DNA from 4 places in the Paeniglutamicibacter sp. NPDC091659 genome. Region 4 is predicted to be linked to each of the others. Evidence: riboswitches for the same ligand, from Rfam matches in the RefSeq annotation. Region 4 holds a riboswitch; each other region holds the start of a gene.

Region 1 (3,755 bases), on a different contig from region 4:
TAGGCGGCGCGCCCGCCGGCCGCCTCGATGAGGGCTACGGTGTGCGCGCCGGCCTCGTCGTTGACGTCGGAGACGACGACGGCGGCACCGTCGGCCGCGAGGCGCAGGGCGATGGCGCGGCCGATTCCCGCGCCGGCGGCCGTCACGAGCGCGACCTGGTTCTCAAAAGTCATGGCTGTCCTCCCTGGAAGCAATATGCTGTCGTTTGGACAGTATATGCGCGCGGGGCCGGAAAGAGCCAGAGGCCGGGCGGGGTGCCGGGGGCGGTGCGCCCCCGGTACCGGGAGGTCAGCCCTCGCAGATCTCCTTGATCTGCGCGATGCACGGTTCGTTCTGCAGGCTGGTGGTGTCCCCGAGCGTGCTTCCCTCGAAGAGCTGGGTCAGGAGCCGCCGCATGATCTTGCCCGATCGGGTCTTGGGCACGTCGGGCACGAAGACGATGTCGCGCGGCTTGGCGATCGGGCCGATCTGCCGGGCAACGTGGTTGCGCAGCTCTGCCAGGAGCGACTGCTGCCGGGCCAGCGCCTCGTAGGACAACGAGGTCCCCACGAGGCTCTTGTCGAAGGGCACCACGAAGGCGGTGGCCGCGTGCCCGGTCTTGGCGTCGGCGGTCGGGCAGACCCCGGCCTCGACGACGGCCGGGTGGGTGACAAGCGCGGACTCGATCTCGATGGTGGAGAGCCGGTGCCCGGAAATGTTGATCACGTCGTCGGTGCGCCCGAGGATCCAGATGTCCCCGTCGTCGTCGAAGCGTGCTCCGTCCCCGGCGAGGAACCAGCCCTGCTCCGCGTACTTTTCCCAGTAGGACGTGTAGTAGCGCTCCGGGTTGCCCCAGACGGTGCGGGCCATCGACGGGCCGGTCTTGGTCAGCACGATGTTGCCCTGCACGTTCGGCTCCACCTCGGTGCCTTGCTCGTCGACGATGTCCACGGAAACCCCGGGCAGCGCGCGGGTGCCGCAACCGGGCTTGAACGCGGTGTCGTCCTGCCGAGGGGAAAGGATCGTCGAGCCGGTTTCGGACTGCCACCAGGTGTCGACCATCGGGATGCCGGCGGGGGTGTCGCGGCCGACCTGGCCGCGCAGCCAGCGCCAGGCCTCCGGGTTCACGGCCTCGCCCACGGTTCCGGCCAGCCGGATGGAGGAGAGGTCGTAGTCGGCGGGGATGCCGTCCGGGAACCAGCCCATCAGCGAGCGCACCAGCGTGGGCGCCGTGTAGTAGCTGGTGACCCCGTAGCGCTGGATGATCTCGAAGTGGCGCCCGGGGTGCGGGGCGTTGGGCACGCCCTCGTAGATCACTTGGGTGACGCCGTTGGACAGCGGCCCGTAGATCTCGTAGGTGTGCGCGGTGACCCAGGCCAGGTCCGCGGTGCACCAGTGGACGTCGGAGTCGCGCTGCTTCGGGTCCGGGTGGGAGAAAAGGAATTCGTGGCTCCAGGAGGCCTGGGCCAGGTATCCGCCGGTGGTGTGGACCAGGCCCTTGGGCTGTCCGGTGGTGCCGGAGGTGTACATGATGAACAGCGGGGTTTCGGCATCGAAGGCCTCGGGGGAGTGCTCGGTGCTCGCGGTGTCGACGGTCTCGTGCCACCACACGTCCCGGCCCTCCGTCCAGGCGATCCCGGACCCCGTGCGGCGCAGCACCAGCACGTGCTCGATGCTGTCCACCCCGGCCACCGCGGCGTCGGCATTGCCCTTCACTGGAACCGCCTTGCCGCGGCGGAACTGCCCGTCGGTGGTGACCAGCAGCTTCGCGCCGGTGTCCTCCACCCGGAACCGCAACGCCTCGGAGGAGAACCCGCCGAAGACCAGGGAGTGCACGGCGCCGATGCGGGCGCAGGCCAGGGTGATGACGACGGTCTCGACCAGGACCGGCAGGTAGATGACCACGCGGTCGCCCTTGCCGATGCCCAGCGCGACCAGCGCGTTGGCCGCCTGCGAGACCCGGTCCTGCAGGTCCTTGTAGGTGATTGTCGCGGTGTCGCCCGGCTCGCCCTCGAAATGCAGGGCCACCTTGTCGCCGCGCCCGGCCTCTACGTGGCGGTCCACGCAGTTGTAGGCCGCGTTGAGCCTGCCGCCGTCGAACCACCGGAGCTTGGGGCCGCGCCGGGCGTCCCTGTCAACACCGGTGCTGCTGTGGACGGTGTGCCATTCCTCGGTCCAGGTCAGGCGCCGGGCCGCGGCGTCCCAGAAGGCCAGGCGCTCGTCTTCGGTCCACCCGTTTTCGCCGGGCAGGTCGGGATCGAGCAGGTCGGTGGTTGCGTGGGAAAGCGTTGCAGTCATTTTCTTCTCCATTGATTCTGGCTGTAGCACCGGCCCCGCAGGGGGTGGTTGCTGCGGCGTCACGGAGCCAGGTCTCTCGGCCGCTCGAAATGGGTGGGTGGTTTGTGCGGGAACCGGCGGCTGCCTAGGCTGCGTGCTGGGGAGCGCGCTTGGCCTTCGGCTGCCCCGCGGCTGTTTCCGGGTCGGTGGCGTCCGAGCCAATGGCGTCGGACTCGGTGGTGTCCGGGGCAGGATCGCGGGATTCGGTGCCGAAGAACACGGTCAGTGCGGAGCACAGGACGACGATGAACAGGGCCATGCCAATGAGTCCGTAGCCTGCCAGCCAGCCGGCGCCGAGCGCGAGGGCCGCAAGCGCCGCAAGTGCGCCGAGGCCGAACTTGACCGCCCGGCGCAGCCGCACCGGGTCGGTGCTCATGCGCCAACGCGAGGTCGCCAGGGTGACCAGGACCAGGGTCGTCACGTTCACGAGCATGCCCACCCATACCGGGTGCGTGCCGAGGAAGAACGCCGTGTGGGACCAGCCGGCCAGCTGGTTCCACACGATGCCCGCGCCGAATCCGGCGACCATCGAGGAGTACGCCGCGGAGCGGGTTGCCAGCGGCCAGAAGAAGACGGCGAGGACCGGGGCCAAGGTTGCGCCGTTGCGCAGCGTCCAGGCGAGGATGTTCCACCAGGCGGACTGCTCGGTGCGCAGGATGCTGAAGAGGATCATCAATCCGGTCAACGCGACCAGCGACCACTGGGTGTAGCGGACCAATTGCGTCTCGGTCGCCTTGGGGTTGATGGCGCTGCCGACGTCGCGGCCCAGGGACGTGGAGCCGGAGAACTGGCACGGACCGGCCCAGCCCATGGCGCATGCCCAGACGCCCAGGAAGAAGACGCCGACCAGCGGGGCCGGAAGGACCTGCTCGATGTAGTGCGGGATCGCGACCAGGGCCAGCTTCTGCGACGGCACGACAACCGCGGCGGAGGTGCCGATCAGGGCGCCGATGATGATGAACGGAATGCCGAAGGCGGCCGCCGTGTAGAGACCCTTCTGCCCGTCCGCGGGGGTGCGGCAGGACATGGTCATCTGGAATGCGGCTTGGGCCAGCGGGACATTGACGATGAAGGTGCCGAACCAGGCGACGATCAGCGAGATCCCGGCATTTCCCGGGTCGAACATCTGCGGGTTCGTCTCGGCGAAGTTCTGCAGCCCGGAGAGCCCCGGCTTGGCCAGGACCGCGTAGGCCCCCACCGCCAGCATGCCGACGAAAACGATGCAGTTCATGGTCTGGTTGAAGGCAACCGATCGCATGCCGCCGCTCCACAGGAAGACGAGCAGCAGCAACGCCGTGACGATGACCGCCAGGTGCAGGCTCAGCCCGGTGAAGGCGGTGAGCGCCGAGGCGAAGGCGATCGTCGTGGCCACCGACCACATCGGGAAGGTGAACGCCGTGATGACGCCGGCGATGCCCTTGGCAAGGCGGCCGAACCTG
Region 2 (3,755 bases), on a different contig from region 4:
TCCCCCGAAGCCAGCGCGATGTCTTCATAGGGCTTGTTCCGGCTGCTTGTATTTCCGAACCTGAATTGGCAGGTGTCACCGATGGAAATCGAGACGACCGGCTGGGTCGATTGTTCGTCCTTGTCTTGGTGCATGCCCATTTTCGAGTCGTCCGAATAGTAGTTCACCAGGGCGGTGTCCGGCGTGTAGTTCTCCGCGGCGACGGGGTCGCCGGTGGCTGCGAAGATGGCCTTGCGCCCCAGCCTGACCATCCACTCGGGGAACTCGAGCACACGGTTTCCGTTGACGTCGGTTGCTTTGCGGGAATAGGCATAGGGCTGCCAGTGCCAGCCCAGACATACCGTCTGGACCGACATTTCGCCCGAACCGATCTTGGCGGCACGTGGCGGCACGGGTCCCCGCCCCCACTCATGGAACCTGTCCACAAGCCAGCGTTGTTCATCCAGACCGAGCCAGTCGGGAACCCAGACGGCGCCGGGGCTGAGTTCCCGCCGGGAACGGTCAAGGAAACTCTCCGAAAAGAGCGTGCTCAAAATAATCTCCTCGGGTCGCGGATCGAATCCAGGATTTCATTATCCGTGACCGACCCTACCCCGGAGCATGAATCGCCCGAAATGGCGTGCGACTAGGCTTGTCGGCATGAGCAACGACAAAGGACTGGCTGCCCGGAGCACGTGGATCGCGGGATTCGCAGGCGTTGGCTGGCTGCTAAGCGGCGCGCTGAATGGCTGGCTGGTTACACGCCCGGGGTTGCTCACCGTGTCCTTCGTGCAGCTGCTCTTTCCGGAGACGATAGCCCTCGTTGCATGGCGGACGGTCGATATCTGGCCCGTGTTCTTGGCTCTGGTTTCGACGCTCACGTTCATGCTTTTCACGGTCTGTGCCTTGTTGCTCGTCGGCCCTTTGAATGCGCTGGATCCTGCACATAGGCGCATCCGCTTCTTCGCAACGTGGATGTGCATTGTCGTTGCGTCCTTTGCCACAAGCGTTCTCTCGGCGCTGGGCGAGCTCATCGCCAACTGGCCGCCTCCGCGTCTGACAATGCTTTTCCAAGGCGTCGATTCCGACCTTTTGGCGGCGGGATACTGGGGAATCTTCTGGGGATGGCTTCCGGTGGTTGCCGGGACGTTGGTCGCCAGGCAACGCCCCGACGGCGTCGGCCGACGCAAGGCCTTCGGCATGCCGGGGCTCCTTGTCGCGGTTGCGGCCATCTTCATGGCCGCAACCCTGGTGATTGCGATCCCGCAGGCCCACCGGGAAACCAAGGCGCGGGCCGCTTTCGACCCGCCTGTCACGGCCCCGCCCGCATCCCCGGAACCCGATCCCATTGGCTCGCCCAGCGTCTCCTATGCGACGCAACCGGCTGGAACGGATTGGTGCGACGGCAAGGATCTCTCGCTGACCGTGTCCGAACCCGACGGCGCGACCGGCCACCGGGCAATGCGCATGGGGCTGACCAATGCAGGGGCGGCTTCCTGCGTCCTGGCGTCCTACCCCGATCTCGCCTTCGACAACGTTGACGGCTGGGCCATCGACGTTCTGGTGGTCCACGGCGGCTCGTTCATGACCGATGACCCGGGAGTCGCACGCGTGACGCTCGCTCCCGGGCAGGGCGCCGAGGCCTTCATGGGATGGAATGCGATGGTATCCGCGGGCGATACCCGCGTCGGCAACGTCCTGGTGGCCCCGTACGCGGGCACCCTGCGCCAGAACTCGACCGTCGACCTGGACATCGTCGACAGGGGAACCGTGTCCGTCACCGCCTGGCAGAAGGCAGGCAAGACCGTCGAAACGAGCCCATACCCCGGACCCAACGACTAGCTTCCGGCACGGTTCGGGCCCGTGGCCGGGGGCACGCCGGTTGACCACGGCCCGGACGACGTAACACGAGCGCGCCAAAGAATGACAAGAAACTGTTCCATGATAGGTATTGATTCGTAACCATCCGGAGCGGCCGAGAGACCTGGATCGATGAAGCCGCAGCAACCTAACCCGCCGACGAGGCCTCTGAAACGGTAACGGTGCTACTGCCAGGTTCGATGGAAAGTAGGCAATCGCCCATGTCCTTTGACAACAGCCACATCCGCACCACCCACGCAGGTTCGTTGCCCCGCACCGATGAGCTGCTGGCCGCCAACGAGGCTAAGGAACGCGACGGGATCACCCCCGAGTTCCACGGACTCCTCGAGGCCTCGGTCACCGGCATCGTCGCCAAGCAGCGCGAGCTGGGCATCGACATCCCCAACGACGGCGAATTCGGGCACACCATGTCCTCCGCCGTCGACTTCGGCGCCTGGTGGAACTACTCCTTCGCCCGCCTCGGCGGCCTGGAGGAAACCACCGTGGACCGCTGGGCCGAGACCTCGGTCAACCGTTCCACCCCCGGCAACGTGGTGCTCACCTCGTTCCCGGACCGCCGCGACCGCCAGGCTTTCGCCGAGGCGTACGCGGATCCGACCTCGGGCATCCTGGCGCACCGCAAGGCCACCACACAGCCGAAGGTCGTCGCGCCGCTGACCTACACCGGGCACGACCTGGTGGCATCGGACATCAAGAACCTGAAGACCGCCATGGCGGCGACGGGCACCGAGGAGGGCTTCCTCGCGGCGCTCTCCCCCGCGTCCTGTGCCCGGCTGGCCAACGACTTCTACACCAGCGACGAGGAGTACCTCTTCGCCGCCGCGGATGCCATGCGCGAGGAGTACAAGGCGATCCTCGATGCCGGGCTGGTCCTGCAGATCGACGACCCGTCGCTGGCCGAGTCCTGGGACCAGGTCAACCCGGAGCCGAGCCTCGAGGACTACCTGAAGTTCCTCGAGCTGCGCGTGGAGGCAACCAACCACGCGCTGCGCGGGCTGCCGGCCGAGCGGATCCGGCTGCACGTGTGCTGGGGTTCCTGGCACGGACCGCACACCACGGACATCCCGTTCGCCGACATCCTGGACCCGGTGCTGCGCATCAACGCCGGCATGATCTCCTTCGAGGCCGGCAACGTCCGCCACGAGCACGAATGGCGCATCTGGGAGGACCGGGCGCTGCCGGAGGGAAAGATCCTGGTCCCCGGCGTCGTCTCGCATGCCACGAACGTGGTCGAGCACCCGGAGCTTGTCGCCGACCGCATCGAGCGCTTCGCGAACCTGGTGGGCCGCGAGAACGTGATCGCGTCCACCGACTGCGGCCTGGGCGGACGTGTCCACCCGCAGATCGCCATGGCCAAGCTGGAGGCCCTCGGCGCCGGCGCGGCGCTGGCCACCAAGCGCCTGTGGAAGGGCGCCGCGGTCATCGCCTGATCGAGACAATCCGCTTCATCCGCGAAGTAGCCGCCGCACGCACCAGCATGCGGCGGCTTCTTCGGGTGTGGCCCAGGTCCACCCGATGGGCAGCAATCGGGCGAACTCGGTTAGCCTTCGACGTCCAGGTGGGGGTAGGTCTTTGCCCGGTGCTGGAACTCGAGGATCGAGGGGTTCTGGATGACGCCGTCGAGGATCTCGATCGACTTGGCCACCGTGTTGTTCGCCTGCCACGCTCCGGGGCCGCCCAGCACGTCTTCGACGAACGGCAGCACCGCTTCGCTGATTTCCCAGCTCGCCGAGTTCCACAGGTAGGACGGGCTGTGGTCGACCGCGTAGTAGTTGATGTTCTTGCCCACCGTGAACATGGGGTCGGCAAAGGTGGTCGGCCTGGCCCATTCGAATCCCATGCCCTCGTCGCAGGACACGTCGACGATGATGCTGCCGGGGGCGAAAGCGGCCAGT
Region 3 (3,755 bases), on a different contig from region 4:
GGTGGTCCAGGTAGCTCTCCACTTGGTAGCGGCCCCGGTTCAGGTCCTTCGACCCGACGGGAGCCTCACCGTCCTGCGCGGAGCGCCCGAAGCGCACCTCGAGCTCGGGTTCGGCACGGTAGGTGATGTGCGCGATCCTGCGGGCCAGGCCGAGCCCCGCCGAGGGGACATTGTCGTTGGCGTAGTAGTCGCCGCCGGCAAAGTCCGGGTCCAGGCGGATGGCAGCGCTCTGCGCTTGGGCAAAGGCGATCTGTTCCGCCGAGGATTCCGCTGTTGCCGCAACGACGACGCAGTTCTTCACGCGTTCCGGGAACTCGACAGCCCATTCCAGCACCCGGGCCCCGCCCATGGAACCGCCGAGAACCGTGTGCCAGACCTTGATGCCCAGGGCATCTGCCAGGCGTGCTTCCAGACGCACGGAGTCCTTGATGGTGGTGAACGGGAAACGCGAGCCCCACGGCTTGCCGTCCGGATCCAGGCTTGCCGGACCGGTGGAGCCAGAGCAGCCACCGACCATGTTTGCCGAGACCACAAAGTAGCGGTCGGTGTCCACGGTCTTTCCCGGTCCGACAAAGCCGTCCCACCAGCCGGGCTCGGTCGAGAGCCCGCGTGCGACGTGTGAATCCCCGGTCAGTGCGTGGGCAATGTAGACCGCGTTGGACGCGTCCTCGTTAAGCGTCCCCCAGGTTTCAAAGCCCAGCACCACGTCCGGAAGCACGCCGCCGGTTTCAAAGGTGTATTCACCCGTGTGAAGGTGCCGAAGGATCCCGTCCGGGGCGTAGCCCAGCGTCTGTGCCGTTTCGGCGTCGTAAAGCACCACGTCTGTCTCCACGCTCAATTAGTGGCACCCTGCAGTTCAACCTCGGCGAGCGAGGCGACTGCCTCAAAACCGGCCCGGAGGTCGGCAATGATGTCGGCAACGTTTTCAATGCCCACGCTCAGGCGCACCAAGCCGGGGGAAACGCCGGCGGCGACCCGCTCGGCCTCGGTGAGCTGCGCGTGGGTGGTGGAGGCCGGGTGGACCACCAGCGAGCGGACGTCGCCGAGGTTTGCCACGTGGGAGTGCAGCTTCAGTGCATCGACGAAGCCCTGGCCGGCCTCGAGGCCGCCGGAGATTTCGAAGGCAACAATCGCGCCGATGCCCTTGGGGCCGTACTTGCGGCCGCGTTCGAACCACGGGCTCGATTCGATGCCGGCGTAGTTGACCGACTCGACCTGCGGCTGCGCCTCGAGCCACTTGGCGACCTCCACGGCGTTGGAGACATGGCGCTCGATGCGCAGCGACAGCGTTTCCAGGCCCTGGGCGATCAGGAACGCATTGAACGGGGAAACTGCGGACCCCAGGTCGCGCAGCAGCTGGACGCGGGCCTTCAGGATGTAGGCGAGGTTGGCGCCGAGGATGCCGTTGACGCCCAGGTCGCGGCCGAAGACCAGTCCGTTGTAGGACTCGTCCGGGGTGTTGAAGCCCGGGAACTTTTCCGGGTCGGCGGCGAAGTCGAAGTTGCCCGAGTCCACGATGACGCCGGCGATGGCCGTGCCGTGGCCGCCGAGGTACTTGGTGGCCGAGTGGATCACGATGTCCGCACCCCATTCGATGGGACGCACCAGGTACGGGGTCGCAAGGGTGTTGTCGACGATCAACGGCACGCCGGCCTCGTGGGCGATGGCCGAGATCGATTCGATGTCCAGGACGTCCTGGCGGGGGTTGGATACGACCTCGCCGAAGAGCGCCTTGGTGTTCGGCTTGATCGCGGCACGCCAGCCGTCGAGGTCGTCGGGATCAGCAACAAAGGTGACCTCGATGCCCAGCTTGCGCAGCGTGTGCTTGAACAGGTTCTGCGTTCCTCCATAGAGGCTGGGGCTTGCCACGATGTGGTCCCCGGCCTCCGCGAGGTTCAGGATCGCGAAGGTCGTGGCGGCCTGGCCGGAGGCCAGCAGCAGCGCGCCGACGCCTCCCTCGAGGCTGGCAATGCGCTGCTCAACCGCGTCCTGGGTGGGATTGCCGATGCGCGTGTAGATCGGCTCCAGTTCCTGCAGCGCGAAGCGCGCGGCAGCGCTTTCCGCGGTCGGGAACACGAAGGCAGTGGTTTGGTAGATCGGCAGGGCCCGCGCACCGGTGGTGGCGTCCGGCTCCTGGCCCACGTGGATCTGACGAGTTTCAAATGACCAGTCGTTTGACATTATTCTCCCCTTCGAGGATTCAAGGGGTATGCCCGTAGCCGACACCTGTGGCGTCGGATTCTACGTAGGGGCATGCCCGCGCTTGTCCTGCGTCCTTGTGACGCAGGGCCTGGTCTTCACCCGGGGCACCCCACCGCGGTGGAGGGTTGCCGTCCAGCAAGCCGGGGCTTGTTGCTGGAACTCATGACCTTGTGAATCAGTCTGGCGCAAGGAAATGCGGGCGCGCAAGAACATCTCAAAATGTGACAACGCGGAAGGAATGGGACGCTGGCCCGAATTTGACCATGAAAGCGCCAGCCAAACTCAAGTTAGGTAACCCTAACTCGAGAGCCAGATCACATCGTGCCATGATGGGCACATGATGAGGTTGGACCATGTAACTTACGCTTGTGGACCCGACGGCCTCGCGGCAACTGCCGCTCGGATCGGCGCGGCCCTTGGACTCGAATCTGTAAAGGGCGGTATTCACCCACGATTTGGTACTCGCAATGTCATCTTCCCGTTGCAGAATGACCAGTACCTCGAAGTTGTCGAGGTACTGAACCACCCGGCATCGGACAAGGCACCGTTCGGTCAGGCCGTTCGCGCCCGTTCCGAACTTGGCGGCGGCTGGATGGGCTGGTGCGTTGCGGTTGATGACTTGGCACCGGTCGAGGCTCGCCTAGGCCGTAGCTCGGTACCGGGAAATCGGAAGTTCCCCGATGGACAGGAACTGACCTGGCGCCAGATCGGCGTCAACGGCTTGATCGCCGACCCGCAGGTCCCGTACCTGCTGCGTTGGGATGACGGGACGGAGAACCTGCACCCGTCGAAGGCACTGCCGCCGGTTGGCAAGATTTCGTCGATCAGCATCGCCGGATCCAGCGAACGCGTTGCAGACTGGCTCGGACAGCCCGAGCAGTTGCCGGTCGGCGACGTCACCGTCAACTGGCAGGCACCCAACGGCACGCCGGGAATCCTCTCAGTGACCTTCGAAACCCCCAAGGGTTCGATCACGCTATAGGGATTCATTAGGACAAGACAACAGCCTCGGGGTTGTGGTGAAACCGGAAGTTCCGGCCTCACCACAACCCCGAGGTTCTTTAACCTTGTTGCCGCCACCGGCCGGCCGCTCCCCCACCGGCGGCTCGCTGTACCTCGTCTTTCAGGATCTCAAAGTGCCGCACCATGATCGATCCGATGGCCATGAAGATGCCACCAACGAACAGGATCTGTTGGAGCGCAAAGACTGCGCCAGCGAACACGTCCCACGCCACGGGAATAGCGCCAAACAGCCATAGGGTCACGGCGGTGCTCGTGAAGGAAAAGACCACGCCGACAACGGCCATGGTCAATCCCAGCCTCAACATTTGTCTCGAACTCATGAAGTTTGGCATCGTCCCTCCGTCATCAGTGGGGTCTGTGACAGATCGCCGAGCAGCGATCGTCAGTCCTCTTCCGCACGGGGATGCATCTGCGGTTCCTGGCGGATTCCGTCCACGGCTGCCTCCGCCGAACGGACGACAAAGGACCCAGCCAGCAGGAACAGGCCACCGTAGAAGGCGCCTTGTTGCAAGACGTAGACAACGGCGCCG
Region 4 (3,755 bases):
CGGCGGGCTGGGCCGAGTACCGCTTCGGCGCGGCGCGCGGCGAGGACAACATGGTGTGCCTGACGCTCGGCACCGGGATCGGCGGTTCGGTCGTGCTGGACGGGAAGCTCCGGCGCGGGCGCTTTGGCATGGCGGGGGAGTTCGGGCACCAGGTCCTGGTGCCGGGCGGCCACCGATGCGCCTGCGGCAACCGGGGCTGCTGGGAACAATACGCCTCCGGCAACGCGCTGGCCCGCGAGGGCCGCAGCCTGCTGGCCGTGCACGGGCCGGTGGCCAAGGTGTTGCGCGAGGCAGCGGGCAACGACCCGCACGCGGTCACCGGGGAGCTGGTGAATTCCCTGGCCGTCGCCGGGGACGAAGCCTGCATCGAGCTCGTGGTAGAGGCGGGGCAGTGGCTGGGCCTGGGCCTGGCCAACCTCGCGGCGGTGCTGGATCCGGGCATCATGGTGATCGGCGGGGGCCTGGGTTCCGCCTCCCCGCTGCTGCTGGAGACGGCCGAACAGGCCTACCGCGGCTCGCTCAGCGGCCGCGGCTACCGGCCTTTTGCCCGGGTGGTCGGCGCGGCCCTGGGCCCGGATGCGGGCCTGGTGGGCGCTGCCGACCTGGCCCGGAACGCACTGGGGTAGACGGGCGTTCGAACCGGCGAACAACCGACCACCCGGACATGAAAATGGCCGGCAGGCCCGTTTTCACGGGGCCGCCGGCCAGTTTCATTGCTGCGCCTGGCGTCAGGCGACGGTGCCGCCGAAGAGCAGGCCGAGCGCGTAGGTGATTCCCGCCGCGCCCAGGCCGATGGCCAGCTGGCGCAGGCCGCGCTTGGTCGGGGAGGCTCCGGAGAGCAACCCGACGACTCCGCCGGTGACGAGCAGCGCGATGCCGACCAGCACGGCGGAGAGCATGATGGCGGGGGTGCCGCTCATGCCGAAGATGAAGGGCAGGATCGGGATGACGGCGCCGGAGGCGAAGAAGCAGAAGGACGACGATGCGGCGCCCACGGCCGAACCGATTTCCTCGTGTTCGATTTCCTCTTCCTCCACTTCGCGTTCGGGCCACAGGGAGAGCGTGGGGTTGCAGTCGCAGGAGTACAGGCCCATGCGTTCGGCCGCGCGGTGCGCGGCGTCCTCGTCGCTCATGCCGCGGGCCTTGTAGACCAGCACCAGCTCGTTGGCGTCGAGGTCGAGGTCCGGGGCTGCGGACAGGGTGATCTGCGTGGGCTTGGAAGCGGAGAGCAGCTCGCGTTGGGAACGCACGGAGACGAATTCGCCGGCGGCCATCGACAAGGCGCCGGCCAGGAGGCCGGCAATGCCGGAGAAGAGCACCAGGGAGCTGGCCACGCCCGTGGCGCCGATGCCCATGACCAGGGCGAGGTTGGAGACCAGGCCGTCGTTCGCGCCGAACACCGCGGCACGGAAGTTGCCCGAAAGCCTGTTGCGCCCGCGCGTTGCCAGGCCGCGCACGACCTCCTCGTGGACCAGCTCGTCGGCGGCCATTTGGCGGGTGGCGTCGGTGTCCGCGGCGTAGGGGGAGTCGCCCTCGGCTCGCTGGGCCAGTGCCAGCACAAAGACGGAACCGAAGTGGCGGGCCAGGACACGCAGCATCGTGCGGCGCAGCGTGGGACGGGTGGCCTTCTCCGCGTGGTCGCCGAGCAGGTTGCGCCAGTGTTCCTCGTGGCGGGTTTCGGCGTCGGCCAGGCCCAGCAGGATGGCGCGTTCCTCGCCGGTGCGCTTGTTGGCAAGTTCGCGGTAGACCGCGCCCTCGGCGATTTCGTCGGCCAGATACTTGCGCCAGCGTTTGATTTGGGCGTGAGTGGGGGTTGGCGCTTGTGGCGTCATGTCTCGTCCTCGGTCGGTGTCCATGGCGGGTGAGGCCATGCGATGGGGAGGAACAAGCAAAGTTTTTGGGTGCGTTGAACCTCGGGCCACCGTGGTGGGCCGAAGGTCTCGTTCGCCTCAAAGAAATCCGCCGGATTTCCGCGAGGTGGTTTGCCGGGCCGCAACTTTGCGGCCAGTATGTCGACGCACCGCCGCCACCGTGAATGGTGGACTCGGAACTACTCCCCTTCAGCGAACAACTTTAGCCTTCGGGCGGGCTTCAGAGAATTCGACGAGGCTAAAAATGTGTGTCCGGCCTGCGGTGTTTCCGGTGACCGGGGTTCGGATCAACAAACTCGACGACGCCGCGTCCCAACGCGGGGCTGCAACGGCGTCGGCCAGTGCGCGGGAGACGGCGGGCGCGTCGTCGACATGGAAGCTGCGCCAGGAACCGTGCAGGTTCAAGTCGATGACGGCGCGGTGGAGGTCAAAGAGGGGAAGTACGGGGACGGAGTGTTCCATGGCGGCAGCGGCCGGCCTTTCACTAGCTCTTGCCGCCGCCTTGTGGCACCGGCCGCTTCTTCATCCGAACCACCCATGAACCTGGGGTTGGTGCGCGGCCAGTCGGAGCTTGGCGCCGCATCTCGTGAAGCTGGTCACCACACTATCGCGACTCGGCCGCGAGCTGAATTTTTTGGTACAAATCAGTCCACGCTTTCGCGTCATAATCGGGCAAATTGGGGGAAATGCGACGATCCCCGGAGCTGCCGTCAATGAGTTCGCGCACGATGTCGATGTGACCGGCATGGCGGGCGGTCTCCACGTTCATGTGGATGAGCAGTCGGCCGATCGTGGTGTTCCGTTTCTCCGCTGCCCACCACGGGACCGTTGCCGGGGCATCGAGCGGCAATGCCTCGATGTTCCGGTTGGCCGAGTCGATGGCGCTGCGGTAGAAATCGAGGATGTCCGCGCTGGGGACGTCCGCCGGAACCCACATGTCGTAGTCGGAGTCCTCGCTCTGGCTCAAGGCAATGAAGCGCGGATGTTCGACGGTCTGTCCGGGGCATTCCACGAAGTACCCGAGTTCCACGCAGGCCAGGTGCTGGATGAGGCCCAGGATGTTGGTTCCGCTGGGCATCAGGGGCCGGGTCAGGTCGTAGTCGCCCAGTCCCTCGGCCTTCCACAGCACGGCTTCGCGGGAAGCGTTGAGGTACGTGAGCAGGTGGTTTTTCAGATCGTCCATGGGCAATAGCCTAGGAGCGGGAATGCCCCACTGGCTAGGTGCGCAACGCCCCTTGCATGACAACGGGCCCCGCCGAATATGCATCCAAGGACGCGTATCCGGCAGGGCCCGTTCGAGCGCCCGGAGGGGCTACTTTGCGATTGACTCGACTTCGATGCCCTCGACGTCGCCTTCGCCGGCGACGCGGGAGTTCCAGCCGTCGATGACTGCGGTCGCGGTGGGCCGCGTGGCAAGTGAAACGACAACGTAAACGATGGCCGAGGCGATCAGGCCGTAGTAGATCGGTTCGTTGGCGTAGATTCCGTCAAAGCGGTTCTCGGCCTGGATTTCCAGGACGATCATGGTGCCCAGCGTGACGACGGTTCCGGCTGCCATCGACGCTGCTGCGCCAATGCCGTTGCCGCGCTTCCACATCAGGCCGCCGATGATTGCCACCAGCAGGCCGCCGACAAGGATGTCGTAGGCGATGGTTAGGGCCGCGACCACGTCGGAGACCATGATGGCCAGGAGGATGGCCACGAGGCCCAGGATCAATACCCAGATGCGGTTGGCGCGCACGTCGTGCTCGGGGTTCTCGTTCGAGTTGACCCGGATTTCCTTGCCGAACCAGCCGGCGACGAACGGGGTGACGTCGGTGCGGGCAACGGTTGCCGCGGCGATCAGTGCACCCGATGCGGTGGACATCATGGCGGCAACTGCCG

What was found. A riboswitch is a leader RNA that binds a small molecule or an ion and turns the genes downstream of it on or off. The one in region 4 is predicted to bind S-adenosylmethionine.
Region 1: another riboswitch for S-adenosylmethionine. It lies ahead of acs (acetate--CoA ligase); the one in region 4 lies ahead of ACIQLF_RS16890 (hypothetical protein).
Region 2: another riboswitch for S-adenosylmethionine. It lies ahead of ACIQLF_RS04015 (cobalamin-independent methionine synthase II family protein); the one in region 4 lies ahead of ACIQLF_RS16890 (hypothetical protein).
Region 3: another riboswitch for S-adenosylmethionine. It lies ahead of ACIQLF_RS17520 (bifunctional o-acetylhomoserine/o-acetylserine sulfhydrylase); the one in region 4 lies ahead of ACIQLF_RS16890 (hypothetical protein).

The regions. Positions count from the first base shown of each region.
Region 1 covers NZ_JBIVTO010000003.1:16,651-20,405, forward strand. Annotated here, with positions in the region: gene ACIQLF_RS07760 (SDR family oxidoreductase) at 1-173, opposite strand, end outside; gene acs (acetate--CoA ligase) at 289-2,277, opposite strand; SAM riboswitch class I at 2,283-2,373, opposite strand; gene ACIQLF_RS07770 (sodium:solute symporter) at 2,402-3,755, opposite strand, start outside.
Region 2 covers NZ_JBIVTO010000001.1:879,837-883,591, reverse strand. Annotated here, with positions in the region: gene ACIQLF_RS04025 (alpha-ketoglutarate-dependent dioxygenase AlkB family protein) at 1-533, opposite strand, end outside; gene ACIQLF_RS04020 (DUF4232 domain-containing protein) at 640-1,821, shown strand; SAM riboswitch class I at 1,939-2,046, shown strand; gene ACIQLF_RS04015 (cobalamin-independent methionine synthase II family protein) at 2,061-3,290, shown strand; gene ACIQLF_RS04010 (N(5)-(carboxyethyl)ornithine synthase) at 3,401-3,755, opposite strand, start outside.
Region 3 covers NZ_JBIVTO010000011.1:3,069-6,823, reverse strand. Annotated here, with positions in the region: gene ACIQLF_RS17525 (homoserine O-acetyltransferase) at 1-832, opposite strand, end outside; gene ACIQLF_RS17520 (bifunctional o-acetylhomoserine/o-acetylserine sulfhydrylase) at 835-2,181, opposite strand; SAM riboswitch class IV at 2,255-2,370, opposite strand; gene ACIQLF_RS17515 (VOC family protein) at 2,540-3,184, shown strand; gene ACIQLF_RS17510 (hypothetical protein) at 3,264-3,509, opposite strand; gene ACIQLF_RS17505 (hypothetical protein) at 3,608-3,755, opposite strand, start outside.
Region 4 covers NZ_JBIVTO010000010.1:45,117-48,871, reverse strand. Annotated here, with positions in the region: gene ACIQLF_RS16900 (ROK family protein) at 1-626, shown strand, start outside; gene ACIQLF_RS16895 (VIT1/CCC1 transporter family protein) at 729-1,832, opposite strand; gene ACIQLF_RS16890 (hypothetical protein) at 2,061-2,333, opposite strand; SAM riboswitch class IV at 2,354-2,463, opposite strand; gene ACIQLF_RS16885 (DinB family protein) at 2,476-3,054, opposite strand; gene ACIQLF_RS16880 (sodium:solute symporter) at 3,184-3,755, opposite strand, start outside.